DNA from 4 places in the Enterobacter sp. CP102 genome. Region 1 is predicted to be linked to each of the others. Evidence: predicted binding sites of a transcription regulator. Region 1 holds the regulator's gene; each other region holds the start of a gene.
The links. The regulator CRP, encoded in region 1, controls carbon source genes, mostly activating them, when cyclic AMP is high. The targets are predictions, from matches to a motif close to ATGTGANNNNNNTCACAT.
Positions count from the first base shown of each region.

Region 2: yrbN (protein YrbN) is a predicted target of CRP. The motif match lies at 2,117-2,134, and genes of this name have one in related genera.
Region 3: N1249_RS00680 (PTS mannitol transporter subunit IICBA) is a predicted target of CRP. The motif match lies at 1,859-1,876, and genes of this name have one in related genera.
Region 4: ydfZ (putative selenium delivery protein YdfZ) is a predicted target of CRP. The motif match lies at 1,738-1,755, and genes of this name have one in related genera.

Region 1 covers NZ_CP104014.1:4,349,247-4,353,463, forward strand. Annotated here, with positions in the region: gene N1249_RS20625 (phosphoribulokinase) at 10-879, shown strand; gene N1249_RS20630 (OsmC family protein) at 967-1,371, opposite strand; gene crp (cAMP-activated global transcriptional regulator CRP) at 1,682-2,314, shown strand; gene N1249_RS20640 (YccS/YhfK family putative transporter) at 2,372-4,217, shown strand, end outside.
Region 2 covers NZ_CP104014.1:4,165,490-4,169,706, reverse strand. Annotated here, with positions in the region: gene pnp (polyribonucleotide nucleotidyltransferase) at 1-1,039, shown strand, start outside; gene nlpI (lipoprotein NlpI) at 1,149-2,033, shown strand; gene yrbN (protein YrbN) at 2,141-2,221, shown strand; gene N1249_RS19630 (DEAD/DEAH family ATP-dependent RNA helicase) at 2,214-4,127, shown strand.
Region 3 covers NZ_CP104014.1:137,658-141,874, reverse strand. Annotated here, with positions in the region: gene N1249_RS00690 (HlyD family secretion protein) at 1-1,115, opposite strand, end outside; gene N1249_RS00685 (DUF3302 domain-containing protein) at 1,118-1,474, opposite strand; gene N1249_RS00680 (PTS mannitol transporter subunit IICBA) at 2,133-4,040, shown strand; gene mtlD (mannitol-1-phosphate 5-dehydrogenase) at 4,151-4,217, shown strand, end outside.
Region 4 covers NZ_CP104014.1:2,166,635-2,170,851, reverse strand. Annotated here, with positions in the region: gene ydfG (bifunctional NADP-dependent 3-hydroxy acid dehydrogenase/3-hydroxypropionate dehydrogenase YdfG) at 1-313, shown strand, start outside; gene N1249_RS10240 (GntR family transcriptional regulator) at 405-1,091, shown strand; gene N1249_RS10235 (universal stress protein) at 1,135-1,566, opposite strand; gene ydfZ (putative selenium delivery protein YdfZ) at 1,854-2,057, shown strand; gene N1249_RS10225 (mannitol dehydrogenase family protein) at 2,100-3,563, opposite strand; gene N1249_RS10220 (MFS transporter) at 3,780-4,217, opposite strand, start outside.

The DNA.
Region 1 (4,217 bases):
GGAGTTGCTATGTCTGCCAGACATCCGGTTATTGCCGTTACAGGCTCAAGTGGTGCGGGTACCACCACCACCAGCCTCGCCTTTCGCAAGATTTTCGCGCAACTGAATTTACGGTCCGCAGAGGTAGAAGGCGATAGCTTTCACCGCTACACCCGCCCTGAAATGGATATGGCGATCCGCAAAGCTCGCGATCTCGGCAAACACATCAGCTATTTTGGGCCAGATGCCAACGATTTCGGTCTGCTGGAGCAAACCTTCAAAGAATACGGACTGAGCGGCAAAGGCCAGTCGCGCAAGTATCTGCACACCTATGACGAAGCCGTTCCCTGGAACCAGGTGCCAGGCACTTTTACTCCCTGGCAGCCGCTTCCTGAACCTACCGACGTGCTGTTTTATGAAGGATTGCACGGCGGTGTGGTGACCACGCAGCATGACGTGGCACGCCACGTGGACCTGCTGGTCGGCGTTGTGCCGATTGTGAACCTGGAGTGGATCCAGAAGCTGACGCGCGATATCAGCGAGCGCGGTCATTCACGCGAAGCGGTGATGGATTCGGTTGTTCGTTCGATGGAAGATTACATTAACTTCCTGACGCCGCAGTTCTCACGCACCCACATCAACTTCCAGCGCGTGCCGACGGTAGATACCTCCAACCCGTTTGCGGCCAAAAGTATCCCGTCACTGGATGAGAGCTTTGTGGTGATCCATTTCCGTAATCTCGAAGGCATTGACTACCCCTGGCTGCTGGCTATGCTGCAAGGCTCGTTCATTTCTCACATGAATACGTTGGTGGTGCCGGGCGGGAAAATGGGGCTGGCGATGGAATTGATTATGACACCGCTGGTGCAGCGGCTGATGGAAGGGAAGCAGATCGCATAAGCTCGTTTTGCCCGGTGGCGCTACGCTTACCGGGCCTACGTGCGTGCTTTTGTTGGGCGGGTTAGCGCAGCGCCACCCGCCACAACATTACGCCTCGATCACTTCATACGAATGCGTTATTTTTACCGCTTTCTCCAGCATTAATGCCACAGAGCAGTATTTCTCCGCAGAAAGATCCACCGCGCGTGATACCGCAGCGTCTTTCAGCTCTTTGCCGGTCACAATAAAATGCAAATTGATGTGCGTAAACAGGCGTGGTGCTTCTTCACGACGTTCAGAAGTGAGTTTAACTTCGCAATCCGTCACGTCATGACGACCTTTTTGCAAAATCGACACCACGTCAATCGCGCTGCAACCACCTGCCGCCATCAGCACCATCTCCATTGGGCTTGGTGCTTTATCGCCGGAGTTCCCATCCATCAAAATCTGGTGTCCGGAAGCGGATTCGCCCAGGAACGTTAAACCTTCAACCCATTTCACACGCGCTTGCATATTCATTAACTCCAACGTTGCATTTTTGGTGACAGATTACGCGTACGTTACATTTCTCGCAACGGAAGGCGACCTGCATCATGCTGAAGCGAGACACCAGGAGACACGCGACAAAAGCTATGCTAAAACACTCTGGATGCTACAGTAATACATTGACGTTACACATGTATGCAGAGGACATCAAACTTTACTGGCTGCGAATATTACGACAGCCGACTTCCCAGGGTATGGGTAAGAATTCGATTGCAACCCCAGAGTCTGGATGCATCTTATGACTCTGGTGACAGCTTATAACAGAGGATAACAGCGCATGGTGCTTGGCAAACCGCAAACAGACCCGACTCTCGAATGGTTCTTGTCTCATTGCCACATTCATAAGTACCCATCGAAGAGCACGCTGATTCACCAGGGTGAAAAAGCGGAAACGTTGTATTACATCGTCAAAGGCTCGGTGGCAGTGCTGATCAAAGATGAGGAAGGGAAAGAAATGATCCTTTCTTATCTGAACCAGGGCGATTTCATCGGTGAACTGGGCCTGTTTGAAGAAGGCCAGGAACGTAGCGCCTGGGTTCGTGCAAAAACCGCGTGTGAAGTGGCCGAAATCTCTTACAAGAAATTCCGTCAGCTGATTCAGGTTAACCCTGACATCCTGATGCGTCTTTCTTCGCAGATGGCTCGCCGCCTGCAAGTCACGTCTGAGAAAGTGGGTAACCTCGCCTTCCTGGACGTAACGGGCCGTATCGCTCAGACCCTGCTGAACCTGGCGAAACAACCAGACGCAATGACCCACCCGGACGGAATGCAAATTAAAATTACCCGTCAGGAAATTGGTCAGATCGTGGGTTGCTCCCGTGAAACAGTAGGCCGTATTCTGAAAATGCTCGAAGACCAGAACCTGATCTCCGCCCACGGTAAAACCATCGTGGTTTACGGAACACGTTAATTCCGGTCAAACGGCGTGCCATCGCAAGGTGTCACGCCGTTTTTGTCTCTACTCCCCATGTGGCGCAGGCTAATTTATCACCCGGAAGTTAACTACGCACTGCGACAAACGCTGGTGTTGTGCCTTCCTGTGGCCGTGGGTTTGCTGCTGGGCCATCTGCAACAAGGTCTGTTGTTTTCCCTGGTTCCCGCCTGCTGCAACATTGCGGGTCTGGACACTCCGCATAAACGCTTTTTCAAACGCCTGATTATTGGCGGCTGTCTGTTTGCAGGCTGTAGCCTCGCCGTGCAACTGCTGCTTGCCCGTGATATTCCGCTCCCCCTGATCCTGACCGTGCTGGCCATGACGCTGGGCGTAACCGCTGAAATCAGCGCGCTACATGCCCGGTTGCTGCCCGCATCGTTGATTGCCGCCATCTTCACGCTGAGCCTCGCGGGGAATATGCCGGTATGGGAGCCGCTATTGATCTACGCGCTGGGAACCCTGTGGTACGGCGTGTTTAACTGGATCTGGTTCCGCCTGTGGCGCGAACAACCGCTGCGTGAATCGCTCAGCCTGCTCTACGTGCAGCTTGCCGACTACTGCGAAGCCAAGTACACCCTGCTCACTCAGCACACGGACCCGGAAAAATCGCTGCCGCCGCTGCTGGCGCGCCAGCAAAAAGTCGTGGATCTGATTAGCCAGTGTTACCAGCAGCTGCACATGCTCGCCGCCAATAAAAATCATGACTATAAGCGGCTGCTGCGTATCTTCCAGGTGGGTCTGGATTTGCAGGAACATATCTCTGTGAGCCTGCATCATCCGCAGGAGGTGCAAAAGCTGGTCGAGCGCAGCCACGCCGAGGCGGTGATCCGCTGGAATGCCCAAACCGTGGCAGCGCGCCTGCGCATCCTGGCTGACGATATCCTGTATCACCGCTATCCCACGCGTTTTAACATGGACAAGCAGCTCGGGGCGCTGGAGAAAATTGCCCATCAGCACGCGGATAACCCGGTGGGCCAGTTTGCGGCGTGGCACTTCAGCCGTATTTCCCGCGTCCTGCGGACTCAGCGGCCGCTTTACCCGCGTGACCTGATGGCCGATAAACAAAAGCGTCTGCCGCTGCTGCCAGCCCTGAAAAGCTATCTGTCTCTGAAATCTGCCGCGCTGCGTAATGCCGCGCGTATCAGCGTGATGCTCAGCGCCGCCAGCCTGATGGGCGTCGCGCTGCACCTGCCGAAACCGTACTGGATCTTAATGACCGTACTGTTTGTTACGCAGAACGGCTATGGTGCCACGCGGGTGCGCATTCTGCACCGGGCAGGCGGTACAATCGCGGGGCTAATCATTGCCGGCGTGACGCTGCACTTCCACGTACCAGAAGGCTATACGCTGCTGGGGATGCTGGCGATCACCATGGTGAGTTATCTGATTATTCGCAAGAACTATGGCTGGGCGATGGTGGGCTTTACGGTCACTGCGGTATATACCCTGCAACTGCTCACGCTCAATGGCGAACAGTTTATTATCGCCCGCCTGGTCGACACGCTGATTGGCTGCCTGATTGCCTTTGGCGGCCTGGTCTGGCTTTGGCCGCAGTGGCAAAGCGGGCTGTTGCGCCAGAACGCCCACGATGCGCTGGAAGCAGATCAACAAGCGATACGCCTGATCCTGAGCGACGACCCGCAGCCTTCGCCACTGGCGTATCAACGCATGAAAGTCAACCAGGCGCATAACGCCCTGTTTAACTCACTCAACCAGGCGATGCAGGAGCCGGGCTTTAATTCCCACTATCTGGCAGACATGAAACTGTGGGTAACGCACAGCCAGTTTATCGTCGAGCACATTAACGCCATGACCACGCTGGCGCGCGAGCACACCATGCTGACACCCGATCTGGCGCAGCGCTATTTGCAGTCCTGTG
Region 2 (4,217 bases), 180 kb from region 1:
ACTGATGGGTGAGCGTACTGACAGCTTCCTGTTCCACTATAACTTCCCTCCGTACTCCGTAGGTGAAACCGGTATGGTTGGCTCGCCGAAGCGTCGTGAAATTGGTCACGGTCGTCTGGCGAAGCGCGGCGTACTGGCAGTTATGCCGGAAGCAGACAAGTTCCCGTACACCGTTCGTGTGGTTTCTGAAATCACCGAATCTAACGGCTCTTCTTCCATGGCCTCCGTGTGTGGCGCATCTCTGGCGCTGATGGATGCAGGCGTGCCAATCAAAGCCGCTGTTGCGGGTATCGCAATGGGTCTGGTGAAAGAAGGCGACAACTTTGTTGTTCTGTCTGACATTCTGGGCGACGAAGACCACCTGGGCGATATGGACTTCAAAGTAGCGGGTTCCCGCGAAGGTATCTCTGCACTGCAGATGGATATCAAAATTGAAGGTATCACCAAAGAGATCATGCAGGTTGCTCTGAACCAGGCTAAAGGTGCACGTCTGCACATCCTGGGCGTGATGGAACAGGCGATCAACGCGCCACGTGGCGACATTTCTCAGTTCGCTCCGCGTATCCACACCATCAAGATCAATCCAGACAAGATCAAAGATGTTATCGGTAAGGGCGGTTCCGTAATCCGTGCTCTGACCGAAGAGACCGGCACCACCATCGAAATCGAAGATGACGGTACTGTGAAGATCGCAGCAACCGACGGCGAGAAAGCGAAATTCGCGATTCGTCGTATCGAAGAGATCACCGCAGAAATCGAAGTGGGCCGCGTCTATGCAGGTAAAGTGACCCGTATCGTTGACTTTGGCGCATTCGTTGCCATCGGTGGCGGTAAAGAAGGTCTGGTTCACATCTCTCAGATCGCTGACAAGCGCGTTGAGAAAGTGACCGATTACCTGCAAATGGGTCAGGAAGTCCCGGTTAAAGTTCTGGAAGTTGACCGCCAGGGCCGTATCCGTCTGAGCATTAAAGAAGCAACCGAGCAGTCTCAGCCAGCTGCCGCGCCGGAAGCACCGGCCGCAGAACAGCAAGGCGAGTAAGGTTGCCATTTGCCCTCCGCTTAGCGGAGGGCCTATTATCAGGCAGGACGCCTTGTTGAGCCGCCGGGGGACAGGACGTTCATCCAATAGTTGTCTTCGGGAGTGGGAAATGAAGCCTTTTTTGCGCTGGTGTTTCGTTGCGACAGCTTTAACGCTGGCAGGATGCAGCAACTCTGCCTGGCGTAAGAGCGAAGTCCTCGCAGTGCCATTGCAACCGACTTTGCAACAGGAAGTGATTCTGGCACGCATGGAACAAATTCTTGCCAGTCGGGCTTTAACCGATGACGAACGCGCACAGCTTTTATATGAGCGCGGAGTGTTGTATGATAGTCTCGGTCTGAGGGCATTGGCGCGAAATGATTTTTCACAAGCGCTGGCAATCCGACCTGATATGCCTGAAGTATTCAATTACTTAGGCATATATTTAACGCAGGCAGGCAATTTTGATGCTGCCTATGAAGCGTTTGATTCTGTACTTGAGCTTGATCCAACTTACAACTACGCGCACTTGAATCGCGGTATCGCATTGTACTACGGCGGTCGTGACAAGTTAGCGCAAGATGATCTGCTGGCGTTTTATCAAGACGATCCTAATGATCCTTTCCGTAGCCTGTGGCTTTACATTGTTGAGCGGAAGCTCGATGAGAAGCAGGCAAAAGACGCGTTACAACAACGCTTCGATAAATCGGACAAGGAACAATGGGGATGGAATATTGTCGAGTTCTACCTGGGTAACATTAGCGAAGCAACGCTGATGGAAAGACTCAAGGCAGACGCAACGGATAACACCTCGCTCGCTGAGCATCTCAGTGAAACCAACTTCTATTTAGGTAAGTACTACCTAAGTCTGGGGGATAAGGACAGCGCTACGGCACTGTTCAAATTAGCGGTTGCTAACAACGTACACAACTTCGTTGAGCACCGTTATGCATTGTTGGAATTATCGCTCTTGGGCCAGGAGCAAGACGACCTGGCAGAATCGGACCAGCAATAGCTGACGACATAAACATCAGCCCGTAATCTTTTGATTGCCATCACCTTCACTGGTGAGGGCGTTGTTGTTCGTCAATACACCTAATTTGAGCCGGTTCACACTTTTCAATGAAAATTGCAGATCATTTTCACGATGAGCTAAGTAGACTGGCCGCCATTAATATCGAGGCACTTGTACTACATGGCTGAATTCGAAACCACTTTTGCAGATCTGGGCCTGAAGGCTCCTATCCTTGAAGCCCTTAACGATCTGGGTTACGAAAAACCATCTCCGATCCAGGCAGAATGTATCCCACATCTGCTCTCTGGTCGTGACGTGCTGGGCATGGCCCAGACTGGTAGCGGTAAAACTGCGGCGTTCTCGCTGCCGCTGCTGAACAACATCGATCCGGACCTGCGTGCACCGCAGATCCTCGTCCTGGCTCCGACCCGTGAACTGGCTGTTCAGGTGGCGGAAGCGATGACTGAATTCTCTAAACATATGCGCGGCGTGAACGTGGTTGCCCTGTACGGCGGCCAGCGTTATGACGTGCAGTTACGCGCCCTGCGCCAGGGCCCACAGATTGTTGTCGGTACGCCGGGCCGTCTGCTGGATCACCTGAAGCGCGGTACTCTGGACCTCTCTAAACTGAGCGGCCTGGTACTGGATGAAGCAGATGAAATGCTGCGTATGGGCTTCATCGAAGACGTTGAAACTATTATGGCGCAGATCCCAGAAGGTCACCAGACCGCGCTGTTCTCTGCAACGATGCCAGAAGCGATTCGTCGCATTACCCGTCGCTTTATGAAAGAGCCGCAGGAAGTGCGTATTCAGTCCAGCGTTACCACTCGTCCTGACATCAGCCAGAGCTACTGGTCTGTGTACGGGATGCGTAAAAACGAAGCGCTGGTCCGTTTCCTGGAAGCAGAAGATTTTGATGCGGCGATTATCTTCGTTCGTACCAAAAACGCGACCCTGGAAGTGGCTGAAGCCCTGGAGCGTAGCGGCTACAACAGCGCAGCGCTGAACGGCGACATGAACCAGGCTCTGCGTGAGCAAACTCTGGAGCGTCTGAAAGACGGTCGTCTGGATATCCTGATTGCAACCGACGTGGCAGCACGTGGTCTGGACGTTGAGCGTATCAGCCTGGTTGTAAACTACGACATCCCAATGGATTCCGAGTCATACGTTCACCGTATCGGCCGTACCGGTCGTGCAGGTCGTGCGGGTCGTGCACTGCTGTTCGTTGAGAACCGTGAGCGTCGTCTGCTGCGTAACATCGAACGCACCATGAAGCTGACTATTCCAGAAGCTGATCTGCCAAACGCAGACCTGCTGGGCAAACGCCGCCTGGAAAAATTCGCCGCGAAAGTACAGCAGCAGCTGGAAAGCAGCGATCTGGATCAGTACCGTGCGCTGCTGGCGCAGATCCAGCCTGTCGCTGAAGGCGAAGAGCTGGACATGGAAACCCTGGCTGCAGCACTGCTGAAAATGGCTCAGGGCGAACGTAGCCTGATCGTGCCACCAGATGCACCGATGCGTCCTAAGCGTGAATTCCGTGACCGTGACGATCGTTTCGAGCGTCGTGGCGACCGTAACGATCGTGGTCCACGTGGTGACCGTCCAGAACGTGGTGGTGAAGACCGTCCACGTCGTGAGCGTCGTGACGCTGGCGAAATGGAACTGTACCGCATTGAAGTAGGCCGTGATGACGGTGTTGAAGTTCGTCATATCGTTGGCGCGATCGCGAACGAAGGCGACATCAGCAGCCGTTACATCGGTAACATCAAACTGTTCGGTTCTCACTCTACAATCGAGCTGCCAAAAGGTATGCCGGGCGAAGTATTGCAGCACTTTACTCGCACTCGCATCCTGAACAAGCCGATGAACATGCAGCTGCTGGGTGATGCTCAGCCGCGTGAGCGCAGCGAACGTCGTGGTGGCGATCGTCCATCTGGCGAACGCCGTAGCTTCGGTGGCGGTGAGCGTCGTGAAGGCGGTCGTGGTCCTCGTCGTGAAGGCGGCGCGCCAGGCGCAGGTCGCTTCAGCGGCGAACGTCGTGAAAGCCGTGGTCCACGTCGCGATGAAGGCTCAAGCCGTCGCCGTGACGCGTAAACCTTACGCTTCTGACGTAAAGTAAAATATACAGCCCCGATAACATCTATCGGGGCTTTTTTTATTCCCTTTGTACTCTTGTACTGGTAC
Region 3 (4,217 bases), 570 kb from region 1:
TGCATCCAGCTGGTCATACGCAGCAGGACTTTGCGCATGACGGAAACGTGCGAGAAGTGGTCGGAATAGACCGCAACCTGAGCATAAATACCGTCTGGCAGTGCATCGACATCAGCATTCGGATCCAGCAGGATGCTGGCAATAACACCATCCGTACCTGGTGTCACGGTCAGTGCCTGCACCGCACCCTGTGCCTGATAAGTGCCCCCAGGTACGACTGGCTGAATGCCAAGCAGCTTGCCTGAAAATACCTGGCCCGGCAGCGCATTAAACACCACTTCCGCTTCATCACCCGGTTTCAGACGCAGTAACGAGTTCTGACGGAATTGAGCAACAATCATGCGTTTCTGTTCCGGAATAAACACCATCACCGGACGCAGAGGCAGCGCCGCAGCATAGGTCCCCGGGCGAATTAACACCTGCGTGGCATAACCGTTACTCGGTGCACGAATGACGGTCTGCTCAAGGTTGTATCTGGCTTCCGCGAGCTGGGCACGCAGAGAAGCCACCTGAGATTGCTCACCGTTAACCATGCTGTCTAACTGACTCTGGATCTGCGTCTGTTCAGCCACGGAACCTTTTACCAGCGCATCCTGTGCCAGATAGTTCTGGCGTGCATTGTCGATATCGCTTTCAGAGAACGGGTTAACCTTCGCCTGGCTACCTTTCAGGTAACGCTGATAGTCTTTATACAGTCGGTCGCGCTCGGCAGACACACGCGTGGTATTGGCTACCGCTTCCGAAAGCTGTGCCTTCAGGTTGTCGATATTGTGCGTGGCGGTCACCAGGTCAGCCTGCAGCCGGTCGACGCGTGCCTGATAGCGGGTTGGGTCGAGTTTAAATAACACTTCACCTTGTTTAATAAGCTGGTTACCTTTATCCGTAACCTCACTAACCACGCCTGTAACCTGCGGCGTAATGGGAATCGAAATAACCGCTTTTTGCGCCGTAAAGGTATACGGATGGTTATAGTTCATTAATAAAATGAGTCCCGCAACAATAAACACCCCACCTAATGTCGCGGTAGCGAGTGTCCACTGGTTTACAGGAATACGGAATATTTTAAAAATTGCCCAGGCAAACGCCACATAGGTCAAAATAATCAACAGATCCATGATCAGTGCTCCGACGTATTCTTATCTGCTGGCGATTGAGCGACAGCCAGTTTTTGTTCTAGTTCGGCCACACGTTTGGCCAAAGCATCCATGCCGGGGACCTCATCAGGCTTTGTGATATGGTTCTGCATACCCCAGCCACGATCTTCCTGGTACAGCGTTGCCCAAATCCATAAAAACGGCCATATGGCATGGAGCGTAAACAGGCTTATCCATCCGGCGGTATGGATTGCATCAGCATGAGGATGGTTGCGTTTTTTGGCCATATTATAGGGAATATCATGAATAGCGATGATCCCGTAAAACAGAACCAGGAATACAAAAATTAAGACACCCAGCGCAAAGTAGTTGAGAAACATATTCCCCTCACTCAAACAAAGATAACTCATTAAATAAATAAAATAATAAGCACCCAAATTAAATTAATTTAAGCACAATGACCCGCACTTATTTTCAGAGCCGCAGAGTATGGTTTTTTATTATATCTCCATGCAAGTTTATAAGCGTGTCAAAATATATCCTGAATAATAATAGACTTAACCTTACATATTGAGCGTAATCCAGGTTTTCACTTTTCGCCATAACACACTCACATATGAGTAGTTTTTGCTTTAGGTGCTGTTTGATTACATCCTGGCTATGAACCGCAAAACAGAATTTGCCTTTGATCACATCCAGAGAAATCTGCATGAAAATTTTTTGTGAATTCAGTCACATTACAGAAACAAACCGACGACAACCAAATGTGACACTCATCACAAAAGCACGTGCTTTTTGCACCTTTTTCCCGCGTTGAGTTTTTTTTGCACACCACTTTTGTGACGCAGATCACTTCATTAAATGCCACACCCCCTACATTTACGTGACTGAGATCACACAAAATTTCGCTATCTGGACAGTTGAACGATTCAGTGCCAGATTTCACAGCATGAACAGGGCCCGGCTACCTCTGCCGCCGCACATTAACGATAAACCTCGGGCCGCAAGCCTAAGCGTAAACATAAGAAGGGGTGTTTTATGTCATCCGATTTCAAGATCAAAGTACAAAGCTTTGGTCGTTTCCTCAGCAACATGGTGATGCCAAATATCGGCGCGTTTATCGCGTGGGGTATCATCACTGCATTGTTCATTCCGACAGGGTGGTTGCCTAACGAAACGCTGGCGAAGCTTGTTGGCCCAATGATTACTTACCTGCTGCCGCTGCTCATCGGTTTTACCGGTGGTCGTCTGGTTGGCGGCGATCGTGGCGGTGTGGTGGGTGCTATCACCACCATGGGTGTGATTGTCGGTGCGGATATGCCGATGTTCCTCGGTGCAATGATTGCCGGTCCTCTGGGCGGTTGGGCAATCAAGAAATTCGACGTCTGGGTTGATGGTAAAATCAAATCCGGCTTCGAAATGCTGGTGAACAACTTCTCCGCTGGCATCATCGGTATGATCCTGGCGATTCTGGCCTTCCTCGGCATTGGCCCGGCGGTTGAAGTGCTGTCCAAAATTCTGGCAGCAGGCGTTAACTTCATGGTTGCGCACGACATGCTGCCGCTGGCGTCTATCTTTGTTGAACCGGCGAAAATCCTGTTCCTTAACAACGCCATCAACCACGGTATCTTCTCACCGCTGGGTATTCAGCAGTCTCATGACCTCGGGAAGTCTATCTTCTTCCTGATTGAAGCGAACCCGGGTCCGGGTATGGGTGTTCTGCTGGCGTACATCTTCTTTGGCCGTGGCAGTGCAAAACAGTCTGCGGGCGGTGCGGCGATCATTCACTTCCTGGGTGGTATCCACGAAATTTACTTCCCGTACGTGCTGATGAACCCACGTCTGATCCTGGCTGTTATCCTCGGCGGTATGACTGGCGTGTTCACTCTGAGCGTGCTGGGCGGTGGTCTGGTTTCTCCCGCCTCTCCGGGCTCTATCCTGGCCGTGCTGGCGATGACGCCAAAAGGTGCTTACTTCGCTAACATCGCGGCTATCTGTGCAGCAATGGCAGTCTCCTTCGTTGTCTCTTCTATCCTGCTGAAAACCAGCAAAGTGAAAGAAGAAGACGATATCGAAGCAGCAACCCGTCGTATGCACGACATGAAAGCGGAATCCAAAGGCGCTACGCCACTGGCCGCGGGTGATGTGTCTAACGACCTGAGCCACGTACGTAAAATCATCGTTGCCTGCGATGCCGGTATGGGCTCCAGCGCAATGGGTGCAGGCGTGCTGCGTAAGAAAGTACAGGATGCCGGTCTGAGCAATATCTCTGTGACCAACAGCGCGATTAACAGCCTGCCACCGGATGTTGACCTGGTTATCACGCACCGCGATCTGACCGAACGCGCTATGCGTCAGGTGCCACAGGCGCAGCACATTTCGCTGACCAACTTCCTCGACAGCGGCCTTTACACCAGCCTGACTGAACGTCTGGTTGCGGCACAGCGCCACGAAGACAACGAAGTGAAAGTCCGCGATAGCCTAAAAGACAGCTTCGATGCGAACGACAGCCACCTGTTCAAACTGGGTGCGGAAAACATCTTCCTGGGCCGTACCGCGACCCACAAAGAAGAAGCGATTCGCTTTGCGGGTGAACAGCTGGTGAAAGGCGGTTACGTACAGCCTGAGTATGTTGACGCCATGCTGGAACGTGAAAAACTGACCCCAACCTACCTGGGTGAATCCATCGCGGTTCCGCACGGTACAGTTGAAGCGAAAGACCGCGTGCTGAAAACCGGCGTGGTGTTCTGTCAGTATCCACAGGGTGTGCGCTTCGGTGAAGAAGAAGACGACATCGCCCGTCTGGTGATTGGTATCGCCGCTCGCAACAACGAGCACATCCAGGTGATTACCAGCCTGACCAACGCCCTGGATGACGAATCAGTCATCGAGCGCCTGGCCAGCACCACCAGCGTGGAAGAAGTTCTGGCGCTGCTGAACAAGTAATATCGTACTCTTCCCTCTCCCCCACTGGGGAGAGGGCTTGGGTGAGGGGAAAGTTATGCGGTTCCTCACCCCAGCCCTCTCGGGTAAAAACATTGATGAAGGTTAACACTATGAAAGCATTACATTTTGGCGCAGGTAATATTGGTCGTGGCTTTATCGGCAAGTTGCTGGCAGACG
Region 4 (4,217 bases), 2.2 Mb from region 1:
CGTCTATGGTGCAACCAAAGCCTTTGTTCGCCAGTTCAGCCTCAACCTGCGCACCGACCTGCACGGCACGGCAATTCGCGTGACGGATATTGAGCCAGGTCTGGTGGGCGGCACTGAATTCTCCAACGTGCGATTCAAAGGCGATGATACCAAAGCCGACAAAACCTATGAGAACGCCAATGCGCTGACGCCGGAAGATGTCACCGAAGCGGTGTGGTGGGTGGCAACGCTGCCAAAACACGTCAACATCAACACCGTTGAAATGATGCCGGTTAGCCAGAGCTTTGCCGGTCTCAGCGTGCATCGCGGTTAATCGTACCCTACCCGGCCTGCGGGCCGGGTCTGTGATGGCAGGCAAAAGAATGGTAGTATGTTCGCGTTAACTCTCTGAGAAATCACAACCCATGGCCGCTGAATCGCAACTCAACCCTACCCAGCCTGTTAATCAGCAAATCTATCGTATTTTACGACGTGATATTGTGCATTGCCTGATCCCGCCGGGAACGCCTCTTTCTGAAAAAGAAGTGTCGGTGCGTTTCGACGTTTCTCGTCAGCCCGTTCGCGAAGCCTTTATTAAACTCGCCGAAAACGGTTTGATTCAGATCCGCCCTCAGCGCGGCAGCTATGTGAATAAGATTTCACTTTCCCAGGTCCGTAACGGCTGCTTTGTACGCCAGGCCATTGAGTGCGCCGTCGCTCGCCGTGCCGCTTCGCTTATCGACGACAATCAGTGTTACCTGCTGGAGCAAAACCTGCATCAGCAACGCATTGCTATCGATCGCAAGCAGCTGAATGACTTTTTCCAGCTTGACGATGAATTCCATCAAAAACTGGCGCAAATTGCCGATTGCCAGCTCGCGTGGGACACCATCGAGAATATCAAAGCCACTATCGACCGCGTGCGCTATATGAGTCTGGATCACGTCTCGCCGCCGGAAATGCTGCTACGTCAGCACCATGATATTTTTAAGGCGCTGGAAAAACGCGATCCTGATGGCGTAGAGAAAGCGATGACGCTGCATTTGCAAGAAATCAGCGAATCCGTGCAGTTAATTCGACAGGAAAATAGCGACTGGTTTAGCGAAGATTAATTTATGCCGCATCCCACGACTTTCGGGGGACGCGGCGGTGATATTAGCGAACCACTAATACCGGGATTCTGGCGTAACGTAATATCGATTCCGCATTTGAACCAAGCAAATGCGTGGTAATACTTGGGTTTTTCGAGCCGATGACAATGATGTCATATTCGCCTTCTTTGCTCATGGCGATAATTTCATCGCGGACGTTACCAAAACGTACCGTGCAGTGAATATCTTCTGGCGCAATATCAAATAAGCGTTTTAATTCGCTCATCTTTTTTTCTGACTCATTCGTCATATATTCTTCAAACTTCTTGATATCCGCGTTGAAGCCGCGCAAAAGAGAACGACTGCTGATGGGCAGGATGTTCACCAGCGTGATCGTCGCCCCTTCTGACTTCGCGAGATTGGCTGCGTGGCGAACCGCTTTATCGCTCAAATCCATTTCAAACACATCAACAGGCATCAAAATGTTTTTATACATAAGCCTGGCTCCTTATTCCGCTGAAGAGTTATTTTCTGAATACAGAGTGACATTCTCGATATAAACAAACCTTAAACAGTCACATGCAGAAACTATCAATAAACGAAAATAACCGTCCGCTTTGTAAATACCTGTCGGGATACGTCAACCCCTACGAAAATTGAGAAAAAAGTGTGAGTTTGATCAAAAACAAAAAAATACGTGGCTGACAGGCGTATTTATAGTGCTCCGAAAGCGGCAAGAGATGAATATCGCCGTATCGGCTAAGCAAGAGAGGAGAAAATACCATGATGACTTACGATCGTAACCGCAACGCAATTACCACTGGCAGCCGCGTAATGATTAACGGCACAGGCCGCACCGGCATTATTAAAGCGATTCACAGCAACGGCCTGGATGCCGCACGCGTGCGTCGTAGCAAAACGGTTGAAGTGGAAGGATGCGAAGGGAAATTTGAACCGATTGAACTGATTCGCCTTGGTATGCACTAAAACGTGCGAAACATGCCGCCGCGAACGGCGGCATGTAATGGATTACACCAGGGCGGCGTAGGCTTCAACCGTGGCTTTCGCACCGTTCGCCAGTAATGACTGATAGGCTTTCATCACCGCATCCACAAAGACAGGCTCCTGCGGTAATTCCTTACCGAAAATGGCGTCAATACCCAGCAGCGCTTTCACCCGGCTTTCACCCTCAGCACTGCCTTTCACTGCGGCCTGAATCACTTCCAGCTGAGGATCGCTCACTTCAATGGCGTTACCCTGCTCATCCACACCACCCACATAACGCATCCAGCCTGCCACACCCAGCGCCAGCAGAGGGAAACTACGCTGATGCACCAGATGCCAGCGCACAGAATCCAGCATCCTCTGTGGCAGTTTCTGGCTACCATCCATCGCAATTTGCCAGGTACGGTGGCGCAACGCCGGGTTGCTATAGCGCGCAATCAGCAGGTCGGCATAATGTGCCAGATCAACCCCTTTTACTTTTAACGTCGGCGCTTGTTCTTTCAGCATCAGCGCATGTGCTGCCCGGCGATAGTGAACATCTTCCATGCAGTCGTTGATGTGCTGATAACCGGCCAGATAACCGAGATACGCCAGGAATGAGTGGCTGCCGTTCAGCATCCGCAGCTTCATCTCTTCAAACGGGATGACGTCTGCAACCAGCTCTGCACCGGCTTTCTCCCACTGCGGGCGGCCAGCAACAAAGTTGTCTTCGATGACCCACTGGCGGAACGGTTCGCAGGCCACACCTGCCGGGTCACGTACGCCGGTCAGTTGCTCAATTTTATCCAGTGTTTCAGCCGTCACTGCCGGAACAATACGATCCACCATGGTGGACGGGAATGTGACGTTCGCTTCAATCCACTCCGCCAGTTCGCTATCCAGCGCGCGGGCAAAGGCGCAGGTGACATTGCGCATCACATGCCCGTTTTCAGGCATGTTATCGCAGGACATCACGGTAAAGGCCGGTAGTCCCGCCGCTTTACGGCGTGCCAGCGCTTCAACAATCACGCCAGGCGCAGATTTTGGCTGATGAGGATTTTGCAGATCAGCAACGATGAACGGATTGTCGAGCATCAATTGCCCGGTTGCAGGAGAGTGGCAGTAGCCTTTCTCCGTAATGGTGAGCGACACAATCGCGACCTGAGGTTCGCACATCGCCGCCAGCACGGTTTCCAGGCCATCAACCTGAACATGCAGCGCCCTGTTCACCACGCCTACCACGCGTGAGGTCCACGCATCGGCAGACATTTCAGCCACGGTGTAGAGATTATCCTGAGCCTTGAGGTCGGCAATTTGCTGCTCGCCACCAATCAGGTTAACTTCGCAGTAACCCCAGTCGCTACCCTGTTCAGCGGCAAGGATATCGGTATATACCGCCTGGTGCGCACGATGGAAGGCACCAAACCCTAAATGAACAATGCGCGTCTTCAGGCTGTCGCGATCGTACTGAGGAAGCGTAGCTTTCGCCTTTAATAACCGGTTTTCCATGATTGAGACTCGTTGTCGTAAATGAAAAATGTAACCCTGCAGCGGCAACATCATCACCGCTGCGGACTTGCTGACTACACCAACTAGAATGGCAGTTCGTATATTTTGGATGAGCCATAACCATACTGAATGCGCCGGGCCGAATATTGATTTACATTAACTTTCGTCTAATTGGTGTGATATAAAAATTAAGTTGTGTGACATCTAAGGCAAAAGCTATAAACCACCCTGCTTCGCGGAAAATGCCCCTTGCGGAATGCTGCCCGACCAGGTGTTCTCCCCCAGGCACAGCGTGTCGTAAGAATACCCTGTAAGATCTTCCACCACCCGGCGTGCTTCAGGCGTGGCCTGCTGCGCTGAACCATTCGCTTTCAGACGTTCCAGTTCATCAACAAAAATCTTGTGGGTGCGTTTGTTAAGGTGGAACGTCAGCGCCTGCCACAGGGCCATGATTAACAGCCCGGCAGTGCCGATGAACAACAGCATGGCGATGGTATGAATCGCTTCCGGCGGCTGGGTCTGACTCCCCTTCACGAAACCGCCATTTTGCAGCAACAAACCGACAATAAAGGTCGCAACTGCAACGGTCGTTTTACGGGCAAAAGTCATAACGGCAGCAAAAAGCCCTTCGCGTCGCTGGTGACTGACCATTTC